DNA from 2 places in the Variovorax sp. P1_H2 genome. Region 1 is predicted to be linked to the other one. Evidence: predicted binding sites of a transcription regulator. Region 1 holds the regulator's gene; the other holds the start of a gene.
What was found. Region 1 encodes FNR, which switches genes on or off when oxygen is low (the NO sensors DNR and NnrR bind a similar motif). Its sites were predicted from a motif close to TTGATNNNNATCAA; they were not measured.
Positions count from the first base shown of each region.

Region 2: the regulator FNR is predicted to act here: its motif matches at 3,068-3,081, upstream of AC1D2E_RS04570 (universal stress protein).

Region 1 is NZ_JBFUCJ010000021.1:24,656-31,429, reverse strand. Features, by position in the region: gene ccoP (cytochrome-c oxidase, cbb3-type subunit III) at 1-426, shown strand, start outside; gene ccoG (cytochrome c oxidase accessory protein CcoG) at 449-1,891, shown strand; gene AC1D2E_RS10205 (FixH family protein) at 1,915-2,193, shown strand; gene AC1D2E_RS10200 (hypothetical protein) at 2,198-2,443, shown strand; gene fnr (fumarate/nitrate reduction transcriptional regulator Fnr) at 2,424-3,140, opposite strand; gene hemN (oxygen-independent coproporphyrinogen III oxidase) at 3,292-4,680, shown strand; gene AC1D2E_RS10185 (sulfite exporter TauE/SafE family protein) at 4,832-5,545, shown strand; gene AC1D2E_RS10180 (bifunctional acetate--CoA ligase family protein/GNAT family N-acetyltransferase) at 5,568-6,774, opposite strand, start outside.
Region 2 is NZ_JBFUCJ010000007.1:56,881-63,654, reverse strand. Features, by position in the region: gene AC1D2E_RS04580 (flavodoxin family protein) at 167-694, shown strand; gene AC1D2E_RS04575 (trypsin-like peptidase domain-containing protein) at 702-2,180, shown strand; gene AC1D2E_RS04570 (universal stress protein) at 2,167-3,006, opposite strand; gene AC1D2E_RS04565 (BON domain-containing protein) at 3,178-3,831, shown strand; gene AC1D2E_RS04560 (TraR/DksA family transcriptional regulator) at 3,836-4,210, shown strand; gene AC1D2E_RS04555 (universal stress protein) at 4,254-5,081, shown strand; gene AC1D2E_RS04550 (PAS domain S-box protein) at 5,166-6,774, shown strand, end outside.

The sequences.
Region 1 (6,774 bases):
TGGCTGCACGGCGGCACGCCCGAGAAGATCCACGAGACCATCGCGCTTGGCCGCGTCGGCGTGATGCCGCCGATGGCCGAGGCGGTCGGATCGGCCGAGGACGTCAAGAACCTCGCCAACTACGTGCTGAGCCTGTCGGGCAGCCCGCACGACTCGGTGCGCGCCGGACTCGGGAAGAGCAAGTTCTCGGCCTGCGCAGCCTGCCACGGCATCGGCGGCGTCGGCAACCCTGCGCTGGGTGCGCCAAACCTGGCCGACAAGATCTGGCTGCACGGCTACGGACAGGAGGCGATCATCGCGATGATCAATGGCGGCAAGACCAATCAGATGCCGGCGCAGCAGGGCCGCCTGACCGAGGCGCAGATCCATGTGCTGACCGCCTACGTCTGGGGCCTGTCCAACAAGCCGGCCGCCGCGACGCAATGAAGCCGATGGCCTGAGTTCCCCCATGAGCGCTTCCATGACCGAACCGACGCCACAGAAGCCGCGCACCGTGATCCCGATCGCGCCGGCCGAGGAGAGCGTCGGCCTCTACGCGGCCCACAAGAAGATCTATCCGCGCAGCGTCAGCGGCTATTTCGCTCGCTGGCGCTGGGCGCTGGTGTTCGCGACGCAGATCGTGTTCTACGGACTGCCGTGGCTGGCGTGGGGCCAGCGCCAGGCCGTGCTGTTCGACCTCGGCGCCCGGCGCTTCTTCCTGTTCGGGCTGGTGCTCTATCCCCAGGACCTGATCTACCTGACCGGGCTGCTGGTGATCTCGGCCCTGTCGCTGTTCCTGTTCACCGCGGTGGCGGGCCGCCTGTGGTGCGGCTATGCCTGCCCGCAGACCGTCTACACCGAGATCTTCATGTGGGTCGAGGAGAAGATCGAAGGCAGCCGGATCGCGCGGATGCGACTCGACAGCGGCGACTTCTCGACCGAGAAGCTGGTCAAGAAGTGGTTCAAGCATGTGGTCTGGATCTCGATCGGGCTCTGGACCGGCTTCACCTTCGTCGGCTACTTCACGCCGATCCGCGAGCTGGCCATGGAGTTCCTGCAGACCCGCATGGGCTCCTGGGAAATCTTCTGGGTGTTGTTCTACGGCTTCGCGACCTACGGCAACGCCGGCTTCATGCGCGAGCAGGTGTGCAAGTACATGTGCCCCTACGCGCGCTTCCAGAGCGCGATGTTCGACCGCGACACGCTGATCGTCAGCTATGACGCCGCGCGCGGAGAACCGCGCGGCGTGCCGTCCAAGGCGCGGCCAGCGACGGCGCCGGCACTCGGCCACTGCATCGACTGCAAGCTGTGCGTGCAGGTCTGTCCGACGGGGATCGACATCCGCCAGGGCCTGCAGTACGAATGCATCGGCTGCGGCCTCTGCGTGGACGCCTGCAACATCGTCATGGACAAGATGGAGACCCCGCGCGACCTGATCCGCTATGCCACCCAGAACGGCATGGCCGGACGCTGGACGCCGCAGCAGGTGCTGCGCCGCGTGCTGCGGCCGCGGGTGCTGATCTACACCACGATCCTGGCCGCCTTGAGCATCGGCCTGCTTGCCAGCCTGGTGACGCGCACGCCGCTCAAGGTCGACGTGGTGCGCGATCGCGCGTCGCTGGCGCGCATCGTCGAGGGCGGCCAGCTCGAGAATGTCTATCGCCTGCAGATCATGAATGCCACCGAGCAGGTGCAGCGCTACCGGATCGAGGCGAGCGGCCTCGAAGGGCTGCACGTGTCCTCGGAATCCGTGGTCGAGGTCGCGCCGGCGCAGTCGCGCTGGGTGGCGGTCCGGCTGCAGCTGCCCTACGGCGCGGCACCGGCCGGTTCGCACAAGGTGCACTTCGATGTCCGTGCGGAAGGCGGCCTGGGCAGCGTGTCCGAGAAGGCCGTGTTCCTGGTCCCGCGATGAACCCCCTGGTTTCCTAGGAGACGATGATGACCGACGAGAACGACGCGAGCCGCCCCTGTCCGCCCTGGTACCGCTTTCCGCTGGTGTGGATGGTGATCGGCGGGCCGGGCGTGGTGGTGATCGCGAGTTTCGCCACGCTGTGGCTGGCCCTGCGCACGCCCGATCCGGTGGTCGACGAGGACTACTACCGCAAGGGCGTGGAAATCAACCGCACGCTGCCCGACAAGAAGCTGATGCCGGCGGTGGCCGGTCGCAACCACGCAGTGACGCCGGGCGCTGACGTGCCGGGCCCGAGGCGCTGAGGCCATGCGGGCGCAGCGCTGGATGTGGATTCTCTGGCCGGCCTTCCTGCTGGCTTGCGCACTCGAGGTGCTGGTGTTCGCACTGGTCGATCCGGGTGACCTGCACTGGCGCGGCGAGGCGCTCGGGGCCTCGCGGCAGGCCGTCTACACGGTCGGCTTCTTCGCCTTCTGGCTGCTGGCCGTGGCGTCGGGCGCGCTGACCCTGATGCTGACCCGCTCGGCGCGGGAGATCAACAACCTGGCGGATTGACGATGTGCCGGAGTGCTTCGGGGTCGAGGATGCGCACGTTGCGCTGCTCGACCTCGACGATGGCGTCGGCCGCGAACTTCGACAGCGTCCGGCTGACGGTCTCGAGCTTGAGCCCGAGATAGCTGCCGATCTCCTCGCGGGTCATGCGCAGCACCAGCTCGGAGCGCGAGAAGCCGCGCGCATGCAGCCGCTGCACCAGGTTCAGCAGGAAGGCCGCCAGCCGCTCCTCGGCCCGCATGCTGCCGAGCAGCAGCATCACGCCGTGCTCGCGGACGATCTCGCGGCTCATGATCTGGTGCACATGGCGCTGCAGCGCCGTCACTTCGCGCGACAGCTCCTCGATGCGGTCGAAGGGCATCACGCAGACCTCGGAATCCTCCAGCGCCACGGCGTCGCAGGTGTGCTGGTCGTTGACGATGCCGTCCAGCCCGATGATCTCGCCGGCCATCTGGAAACCCGTGACCTGGTCGCGCCCGTCCTCGCTCGTGACCCGGGTCTTGAAGACGCCGGTGCGGATCGCATAGAGCGAGGTGAAGGGCTCGCCGTTGCGGAACAGGGTCTCGCGCCGCTTGACCTTGCGTCGCGTGGCGACGATATCGTCGATGCGCTGCAGCTCACCGGGCGCCAGGCCCACCGGCATGCACAGTTCGCGCAGGTTGCAGTTGGAACAGGCGACCTTGATATTTTCTGGTTTCATTGATGCAGTCGAGGTCATGGGCGGATTGTCCGATGGGGGCTGGGCCGGATGCTTGACCCAGGTCAAGGTTTGCGGGTCGCGACAGCGGCATAGTGACACACCAAAGCCCTTGCCGCCGTCCGCGATGCTCATTGCCTCCGCTCCCGTTCTTATGCCGTCCGTCCCGGTGCCCACGCCGGCCGTGCTGCAGCAATTCGACGTCCCAGGGCCGCGCTACACCTCCTATCCGACCGCGGACCGCTTCGTCGACGCCTTCACGGCCGAGGACTATGCGCAGACGCTCGAGCAGCGCGGCGGGGCCGGCGCCAGCGCCCGGGCGCTGTCGCTGTATGTGCACATCCCGTTCTGCGAATCGCTCTGCTACTACTGCGCTTGCAACAAGATCGTGACCAAGCACAAGAGCAAGGGCCGCGAGTACCTGGACTACCTGGCCCGAGAGATCTCGCTGCAGGTCGAGAAGCTCGGCCGCGGTGCCGTCGTGCGCCAGCTCCACCTCGGCGGCGGCACGCCCACCTTCCTCGACGATGCCTGCCTGCGCCAGCTCATGGCCATGCTCCGCGATGCCTTCACGCTGTCGCCCGACGGCGAGCATTCGATCGAGATCGACCCGCGCACCGTCGACCGCGAGCGCCTCGTGACGCTGGCCGCGCTGGGCTTCAACCGGCTCAGCTTCGGCGTCCAGGACTTCGACCCCGACGTGCAGAAGGCGGTGCACCGGATCCAGCCCGCCGAACAGGTCTTCGACCTGATGGCCACCGCCCGCGGGCTGGAATTCGATTCGGTCAACGTCGACCTGATCTACGGGTTGCCGCGTCAGAGCGCCGCGTCCTTCGACCGCACGCTGGCCCAGGTCTGCGCGCTGCGGCCCGATCGCATTGCGCTCTACGCCTACGCCCACCTGCCCGAGCGCTTCAAGGCGCAGCGCCGCATCGCCACCGAAACCCTGCCCGACGCGGCGACCAAGGTCGAGATGCTGTCGCGCTCGATCGCCGCGCTCACCGCGGCCGGCTATGTCTACATCGGCATGGACCATTTCGCGCTGCCCGGCGACGCCTTGGCCGTGGCCAAGCGGCAGGGTCGGCTGCACCGCAACTTCCAGGGCTACAGCACGCAGCCGGATTGCGACCTGGTGGCCCTCGGCGTGTCGGCGATCGGCCGCATCGGCGCCACCTACAGCCAGAACGCCAAGACGCTCGAGGAGTACTACGACCTGCTCGACCAGGGGCGGCTGCCGGTGGTGCGCGGCCTGGCACTGACGCGCGACGACGTGCTGCGGCGGTCCGTGATCATGGCGATCATGTGCCAGGGGCGGGTCGACTTCGAAACCATCGGTGCGGCGCACCTGGTCGATTTTGCGCAGTGCTTCGCCGCCGAACTCGAAGCGCTCGAGCCGCTCGAGGCGCAGGGGCTGGTGCTGCTGAGCGACCGCCACATCGAGGTCACGCCGCTCGGCTGGTTCTTCGTGCGCGCGATCGCCATGGTGTTCGACCGCTACCTGCAGGCCGACCGCAACCGGACGCGCTTCTCGCGCATCGTCTGAAGTGAAGCCCACCCCCGATAGCGCCTGCGGCGCCCCCCTCGAGGGGGCGATACCAGCGGCCCGGCAAAGCCGGTTCCGCGGTATCCCTGGCATTGGGCTGCGTCGGTTTCATGCGCTGTGGGTGGCGCGCAGCGACATGGACAACTGAGCCATGCAGGCGGCGCTGCTGGCCTCCGCGCTGGTGATGGGGCTGGTGGGCGGCCCGCACTGCGTCGCGATGTGCGGCGCCGCCTGCGCGGGCGTGGTCCGCCTGGTGCGTGCACCGGTCGGCGGCGGCGCTGCCGTGCTGGAGCCCTCGGCCCGTTCGCTGCCAGCGGGGATGCTGTTTCACGCCGGGCGCGTGGCGGGCTATGCGGCTGCCGGGGCGGTGGCTGCCGCCATGGTGCAGGGCCTGGCCCTGGCGGGCGGGCAGCTGAGCGCGCTGCGCCCGGCCTGGATGCTGCTGCATGTCTTCGTGTTCGCCTGGGGCCTTCTGCTCGCCGCCTCGGGCCGGCAACCGGCGTGGGCGCATCGCTTCGGACGATGGGCCGCGGCACGGCTGCGGCCCATGACCCGCAGCCCCTTCGGCGTGCTGGCGGCCGGTGCATTGTGGGTCGCGATGCCCTGCGGCCTCCTGTACTCGGCGCTGATGCTGGCGGCCCTGAGCAACGGCGTGCTCGAGGGCGCGGCCGTCATGGCGTTGTTCGCGGCTGGCAGTGCCGTGTCGCTGCTGCTGGCGCCGTGGCTGTTCGAGCGTCTGCGTTCGGGGGCCGGCCGGATGTCGCAGCAGTGGGGCACGCGTCTGGCGGGCGTGTTGCTCGCCGCGGTGGCCCTGCAGGCGCTCCGGATGGATCTCGCGCAGCAGATCGAGATCTGGTGCCGCTGAGCTTCGCCTTCTTCGCGGCGCCTCAGGCGCCGGACGCGGGCGGGTCCAGATTCATGACCACGTGGAACACGTCGGACGATTCTTCCTCGCTGCGCGCGCGCACGAAGCCCAGGGCACGCGACAGCTTCAGCATCCGGGCGTTCTCGCGCAGGATCAGCCCGACCAGGCGCCGGGTGCCGCGGCTGCGCGCATGGGCGATCAGCTGCTCGAACAGCAGCCTGCCGAGCCCGCCGCCCTTGAGGTCCGAGCGCACGACCAGCGCGAATTCGGCCTCCACGTTGTCGGGGTCGCAGATGGTGCGGGCCACGCCCAGCGTCTCCGGCAGGCCGTCGTCGCCGATGGCTTCGGCGATGAAGGCCATCTCGCGGTCGTAGTCGATCTGGGTCAGGCGGGCGAGTTCGCTGCGCGGCAACTCGCTGCGGGCCTGGAACAGCCGCATGCGGATGTCCTCCGGATCGAGCTTCGCCAGGAAGCGCAGGTGCTGCGCCTCGTCCTCGGGCCGGATCGGGCGGAGGACGAGGGTGCGGCCGTTCCATTCGATCGTCCGGACCCATTGCGTCGGATAGGGCCGGATCGCAAAGCGGGCGGCACCGGCGACCGGCCCGGGCGCCACCCGCAGCCGCGCATCGAGCGCCAGCGCGCCGTGCTCGTCGACCCACAGCGGATTGATGTCGAGCTCGGCCAGCTGCGGCAGGTCCGCCAGCATCTGCGACACCGCGATCAGGACATCGTGCAGCGCGTCGAGGTCGGCCGGCGGGTGGTCGCGGTAGCCGGCCAGCAGCCGCGACATCCGGGTGCGGGAGAGCAGCTCGCGCGCCAGGCTGCGGTTGAGCGGCGGCAGGGCGACGGCGACGTCGGCCGTCACCTCCACCGCGATGCCGCCGCCGCCGCAGAGCACCACGGGGCCGAAGACCTCGTCGATGCTGGCGCCGACGATGACCTCCTGTGCATGCGGCCGGTGCACCATGGGCTGCACCGTGAAGCCGTCGATGCGGGCACCGGGCTGCGCGCTTTCGACCGCCTGCCGCATCTCGATCGCGGCGCGTTCGAGCGCCGCCGCATCGCGCAGGTCCAGCCGGACGCCGCCGACGTCCGTCTTGTGCGCGACGTCGCGCGAGACGATCTTGAGCACCACCGGATAGCCGAGCTCGCGGGCCGCCTCCAGCAGGCCCTCGCCCGAGGCCGGCACGACCAGGGTGCGCACCACCGGCACGCCGTAGGCCTGCAGC
Region 2 (6,774 bases), on a different contig from region 1:
GGACCGCGCCGGTTTCATGCGTCGTGGGTCGCGCCAGGCGCGGCGGAGCCACTGCGATGGAGGAATGGGCGCGCCGGGGCTCCGGGGGAGCTGCATTGATTCAGCGCAAGACAGCGTCGGCAGGATGCCTCTAAATTGAAGCTTGGCCCACGATGCGGAGATGGCAATGAGCAAGGTTCTGGTGGTCTTCTACTCCTACACAGGCACCTGCAAGCGCGCGGCGCAACTGCTGAGCAGCCAGCAGGGCTGGCCGATGGCCGAGATCGTGGAGGTCCGGCCGCGCAGCGGCGTGACCGGCACCTTGCGCTGCGTCCTCGAGTCCCTGTTCCGGCTGCAGCCGGCCATCCGCTATGACGGACCGATGCCGAGGGATTTCGACGCGGTGGTCCTGATATCGCCCATCTGGGCGCTGCGACTGGCGGGCCCGATGCGCAGCTTCGTGGCACGGCGGCGCGACCACCTGCCCGATGTCGCCATGGTGTCCGTCATGGGCGGCAGCGGGGCGCCCGAAGCCGCTGCCGAGGTCACCCGCCTGATCGGGCGCCCTCCGATCCTGGCGACCGCAATCACGATGCGCGAAGTCGACGACGGCAGCTGCGCGGCGCGGCTGCAGGCCTTCGGGACGGCGGTCGCCAGCGCGGAGGACTCGAAAGCCGTGGTTCGCCCGGTCACGCTGTCGCCGCAGGCGGTTTGACGTGAGGATGCCGCGGCCGCAAGGGCGGCAGCTGCGCGCCGCCTTCGTCACCATTCGAGCGCTGGCCGCTCTCGGGGTGGTCGGGCTGGTCGGCGCCTGCGCGTCCGTGCCCGAGCAGCCTGCCGCCCCGGCCCCTGTCGCCGAGCGCGCCGCGCCGGCCATGCCGGCGCCGCCGGGCGCGCCCGCCTTCTCCTCGCTGGTCGCCAGCCGCAGTGCCAGCGTGGTCGACATCAGTACCTTGCGGATCGGCCGCGACGAACGGGCCGAGGGCCTGGAGCTGGAGTTCGCGCCCGAGAACGATTTTGCGGACAGGCTGGCCTGGCCGCTGCCGGCCGACGTCCGGATCAGCCAGATCCGCGACCTGGCGTCCGGCGTGGTCCTCGGCAGCAATGGCCTGATCCTCACCAGCGCCCACGTGCTCGCCGGCATCGACGAAGCGCAGGTCCGCCTGGGCGACGGCCGCCGCTTCCCCGGGCGGGTGGTCGGCATCGACCGGCGCACCGACGTCGGCTTGCTGAAGATCGATGCCACCGGTCTCGCCATCGCGCCCATCGGCGACTCCTCGCAGTTGGCGCCGGGCGACTGGGTCGCGGCGATCGGGGCCCCGTTCGGATTCCATGGCAGCGTCACCGCGGGCGTGGTGAGCGCGGTCGACCGCTATATCGGAGGCGCCGGGGAAGTCCCCTTCATCCAGACCGACGTGGCGATCAATCCCGGCAGTTCGGGCAGTCCCCTGTTCAACAGCCGCGGCGAGGTGGTCGCGATCAACTCGATGATCTACAGCGGCACCGGCGGCTACATGGGCCTGTCCTTTGCCGTGCCGATCAACCTGGCGATGAAGGTGGCGGCCCAGCTGAAGGCATCGGGGCGGGTACGCCGCGCCCACCTCGGCGCCGAATTCCAGGAAATGACGCCCCCGCTGGCCCAGTCCTTCGCCCTCAAGGAGTCCACCGGCGCCCTCGTGGTGCGGGTGGACCCCGAGGGCCCTGCGCATGCAGCGGGACTGCTTCGGGGCGACATCGTCACCGCGTTCAACGGCGTTCCGATCTCGCACTTCACGGAACTGCTGCGGCAGGTCTCCAACAGCCCGGCCGGGCGCCGAAGCCCGGTGGAGCTGTGGCGGCACGGAACCCAGCGGACGCTCTGGGTGACGCTGTCGGAAGACGCCGGGCCACGGGCCGTCCCGCGGGCCAATCCGAGCTCCGAATGGGGCGACGGCCTCGGCTTGAAGCTCGGCGAGCTCTCGCCAACGCAGAAGCTCCAGTTCGGCAGCGACGGTGGCCTGGTGGTCCGCGACGCCGCCGGACCGGCGCGCACCGAGGGCGTTCGCACGGGCGACATCGTCGTCGCCGTGAACGACAGCCGGCTCGACCGCGTCGAGGACTTCAGGCGCAAGCTCGCCGGGATCCCGCCGGGGCGGATGGTGGCGCTGCTGGTGATGCGCGATCGGCGCCTGGCCTATGTGCCGGTCGTCAATGCGCCATGAGGACGGGAACTTTCATGCCCGCGAGGATCTCGCGCGTGACGCCGCCCAGAACCAATTCCAGCATGCGGGTGTGCCCGTAGCCGCCCATCACCAGCAGGTCGCTGTCCATCCGGGCGGCACTGTCCAGCAAGGCCTGCGCGAAGTCCGTGCTGACGACCTGCCGTTCGGCCTTCGCATGGATGCCGTGGCGTTGCAGCCATTCGAGCGTCTGCGGAATCAGCAGCCGGCCTTCGTCCAGGGTCTCGCCGGCCCGCTGCAGCGAAATCAGCGACACGGATGACGCCGGGGCGATCAGCGGCAGCGCGTCGCGCAAGGCCATCGCCGCTTCCCGCGAGCCGTCCCAACCGACCAGCACCTTGTTGCCAGGCTGCCGTACCGATCCGGCGCGAGGCACCACCAGGACGGGCCGGCCGACGTGCAGCATGACCTGCTCGGCCAGCTTGCGGGCGGTCATGTCGTCGGTCTCATCGTCGTCCTGCCCCACGATGACCAGGTCGCTGGCACGGCCATGCCGGATGACGGCGTCGACCGAGGGTTCGTCCACCACGCGAACCTCGCTGGAGAGCGGCCCGGGTCCGCGCAACTGGTCCCTGAACACGTGGGCGACGGCCTCCGCGCGAACGCGCAGGTAGTCGGCGGACGCGGCGGCCAAGCTGGCGTCGCCCTTCGACATCGCATCGGCAGGAATGCGGCCGTCGTACAGGCCGGTGGGGATGAGCCCGACCAGGTGGCTGCCATGGACCCTCGCGAGCGAAGCGGCGAGTCCGACGCGCGACGCGCACTCGGCCGAATGGTCCAGGTGCGCCAGGATGGTCCCGAGGTTCATGGTGGGTCTTTCGTCTTCGATGGAGACGGGCCGATGTTCACGCGACGGCCATGCGCCTCCCTTGACGCCGATCAAGGCCGCGCCCGGACGCTGGGCCAGACTCCATGACCGAGCCAGGAGATCCTGCTGCAACAGGCGGGGCCGCTGCGATCCATCACCGAAAGGAATGCCATGAAATCCGATGCCATGCTGCGAAGCGACATTGTCGCCGAGCTGAATTTCGACCCCGCGATCACCGCCACCGACGTCGGGGTCATCGTCCGGGATGGCGTGGTGACGCTGACCGGACACCCCTCGAGCCACGCCGAGAAACACGCCATCGAGCGCGCCGCGCAGCGCGTCAAGGGCGTCAAGGCCCTGGCCGTCGAGATGGCGGTCAAGCTGCCCGCCGGCAGCGAACGCACCGACGCCGACATCGCCAGGGCGGCCGAGAACGCGCTCGAGTGGAATGTGCTGGTGCCCGACGACGCCATCCATCCGATGGTCGAGAACGGCTGGATCACGCTCAACGGGCATGTCGAATGGGAATACCAGCGCCGGGCGGCCGAGGTCGCGGTGCGCAACCTGCTGGGCGTCAAGGGCGTCACCGACCTGGTCGAGGTGAAAGCCCGCTTCAGCCCGGCCGACGTCGAGCGCAAAATCCGGGAGGCCCTGCAGCGGCAGGCCGACCGGGATGMGCTGCATATCGAGGTGCTGGTCGAAGGCGCCCAGGTCACGCTGCGCGGACATGTCCGCTCCTGGGCCGAGCGCCGCGCCGCGCAGGGTGCCGCCTGGTCGGCGCCCGGCGTCGGGAGCGTCGTCAACAACCTGCTGGTCGAGGAATGACCCCATGAAACATCTCACTGCGGCCGACCGCGAAGCCCTGGCCCTTCAACTCGGCGTCCTGAAGCGCCAGGTTCTCGACGAACTGCACGACGCCGCACCGCACCCGGCTGGCGACGCGCGCGCCGGCGAGCACGACGTCCATAGCCATGCCGACGATGCCGAGATCGAACAGCTCGACGACGTGCGCTTCGCCCAGATCGAGGTCGACCGCACCCGGCTGAGGGAGATCGAACAGGCGCAGCAGCGGATGGCCGAAGGCCGGTACGGGATCTGCATCGACTGCGGCGAGGAGATCCCGCGCGAACGGCTGCTGGCCCAGGCCATGGCCATTCGCTGCGCCGCCTGCCAGGACATCGTCGAGAGTCGACGGCAGCGCTGAAGAGTCCCGCACCGACCATGCCGCCACTCGCAGGAGCCGTCCCATGATGTCGCCTCTCAAATCCCTCCTCGTCCACCTGGACGGCACGGCACGCGCAGAAACACGGCTGCGGCTCGCGCTGCAGCTGGCGGCCGACTGCGATGCGCGGGTGAGCGCGTTGTTCGCCGTCGCACCACTCTACCCGCCGGTGCTGCCCATGCCGGGCGGCGCTGCCCTGCCGCTGGCGGGCAAGATCGATCTCGACCACCGGATCAAGGCCATGGGCGCCTTCGAGCGGGCACGCGGCAGCAGCAAACAGGCCTGCGAGTGGCTGGAGCTCGCCGGCGAGCCGGTGACCGCGACCTTCGCGCGCCGGGCGCTGAGCGCCGATCTGCTGTTCCTCGGCCAGCGCGACCCCGGCGATGCGCAGGGCTTCGACGTCCCGGCGGATTTCGTCGAGTCGGTGCTGATCGACGGCGGACGCCCGGCCATCGTGATCCCCTATGCCGGCGCGGCGACCATCGCGCCCAAGACCGTCCTGGTCGCCTGGAAGTCGACTCGCGAGGCCGCCCATGCGGTCACGGCGGCGCTGCATTTCCTGCGCGGCGCCAAGCAGGTGCACCTGGTCGACCGCGACGACGACGAAACCCAGGCGGCGCCGGTGCAGGTCCGGGAATACCTCCGGCGGCACGGTATCGCGCAGGTGCACGAGCAGGCCCGGCTGTCCGAACGCCATGCCGGCGAGGACCTGCTCTCCATGGCGGCCGATTGCGGCGCCGAGATGATCGTGATGGGCTGCTACGGACACAGCCGGGCCCGCGAACTGGTGCTCGGCGGCGCCACCCGGACCCTCCTGCAGTCGATGACGGTGCCCGTTCTGATGGCGCATTGACCGGCCGCGATCGGGGGTCGCCGCTCTTCTCATCCGGGCCGGATGCGCGGACACTTGCGCCCGATGACGTCCGACCCGCCACCCATGCCCACCTCCTCCCCTCCCGTGGCCGCGCTGCCGGCCGGCATCGACGAGCGCGACGTGTTCCGCTCGCTGTTCCTGGCCTATCCCGACTCGCTGCTGGTGGTCGACGCCAGCGGCACGATCGTGATGGGCAATCCGCCGGCGGCCCGGCTGCTGGGCTACACGGTCGAAGAGCTGATCGGCAGTCCCGTCGATGCGCTGGTCCCCGATGCGATCCGGCCCCGTCATGCGCAGTTTCGCGAAAGCTACGGGCGCGCCCCCCGGGCCCGCCCGATGGGAACGCACACGGAACTGGTGGCGCGCCGCAAGGACGGCAGCGAGGTGATGGTCGAGATCGCCCTCAGCCCCCTGCAGGCGCTGGGGCTGCCGCTCGTCATCGCCGCGATCCGCGACATCGGCGCCTACCCGCGGGTGCAGCAAGCCCTGCAGCGGGGGCGCTACAACGCCCATCTGGCGGAGTTCGGCCGCCTGGTGGTCGATGCCCGCGATCCGCACACCCTGCTGGGCCACGTCCCGGTCATCGCGGCGGAGGCCCTGGAGGTGGATGTCGCGATGGTCTTCCTGCTCGACAAGGACCGCCAGGGGCTGCGCGTGGCGAGCGGCGTCGGCGCGGTGCCGGGCGAGGAGATCGGCACGGTCCTGCCCTATCGCCCGGACGCCACGCCAGGCCTGGTGCTGTCCCAGGAGCGGCCGCTGCGGGTGGAGGACTATGGCCAGGAGGACCGTTTCGTCGTTCCCCCGGCCTACCTGGAGGCCGGCCTGACCAGCGGCCTGGCGGTGCCGATATCGGACCGGGGCAACACCATCGGGGCCTTGTCGGTGGGGTCCAGGGCCCGGCGAGACTTCGGCGACGACGAGACGCGCTTCCTGCTGGCACTCGCGAGCCTGCTGGGCGCCAGCCTCCAGCGGGTCGAGTCGGAGGATGCGCTCAAGCACGCGCAGCGGCTGGAAAGCGTCGGCCAGCTGACCGGCGGCATCGCCCACGACTTCAACAACCTGCTGACGATCATCCAGGGCAACCTGCAAGTGCTGCAGGAATACCCGCCGATCGCCGGCGACAGCCATGCACAGCAACTCGTCGGCGCCGCCATGCGGGCCACGCAGCGCAGCGCCGACCTCACGGGCAAGCTGCTGGCATTCTCGCGCCGCCAGGTGCTGCTGCCCAGCCCGGTGAACATCGAACTCACCCTCAAGGCGCTGGCCGACATGCTGCGTCGGACGCTCGACCAGCACATCCACATCGAGGTCGACGCGCACGCGCCTTGCCCGCCGGTTCGGGTCGACCCGGTCCAGCTGGAGTCGGCCCTGCTCAACATCGCCATCAACGCCCGGGATGCGATGCCGGCCGGCGGCGTGCTGCGCTTCGGGTCCCGGGTCTGTTCCGCCTTGCCGCCCGGCTTGCACGTCGACGCCGAACCGGACGGTCCGCGGGGGCCACGGTACGTGGCGATTTCGATTTCCGACACCGGAACAGGCATGTCGCCCGACGTGAAGGAGCGGGCGCTCGAGCCCTTCTTCACGACCAAGGAAGCCGGGCGCGGAACGGGACTCGGTTTGAGCACCGTCTATGGATTCGTGAGCCAGTCGCGCGGCGCCGTGACGATCGACA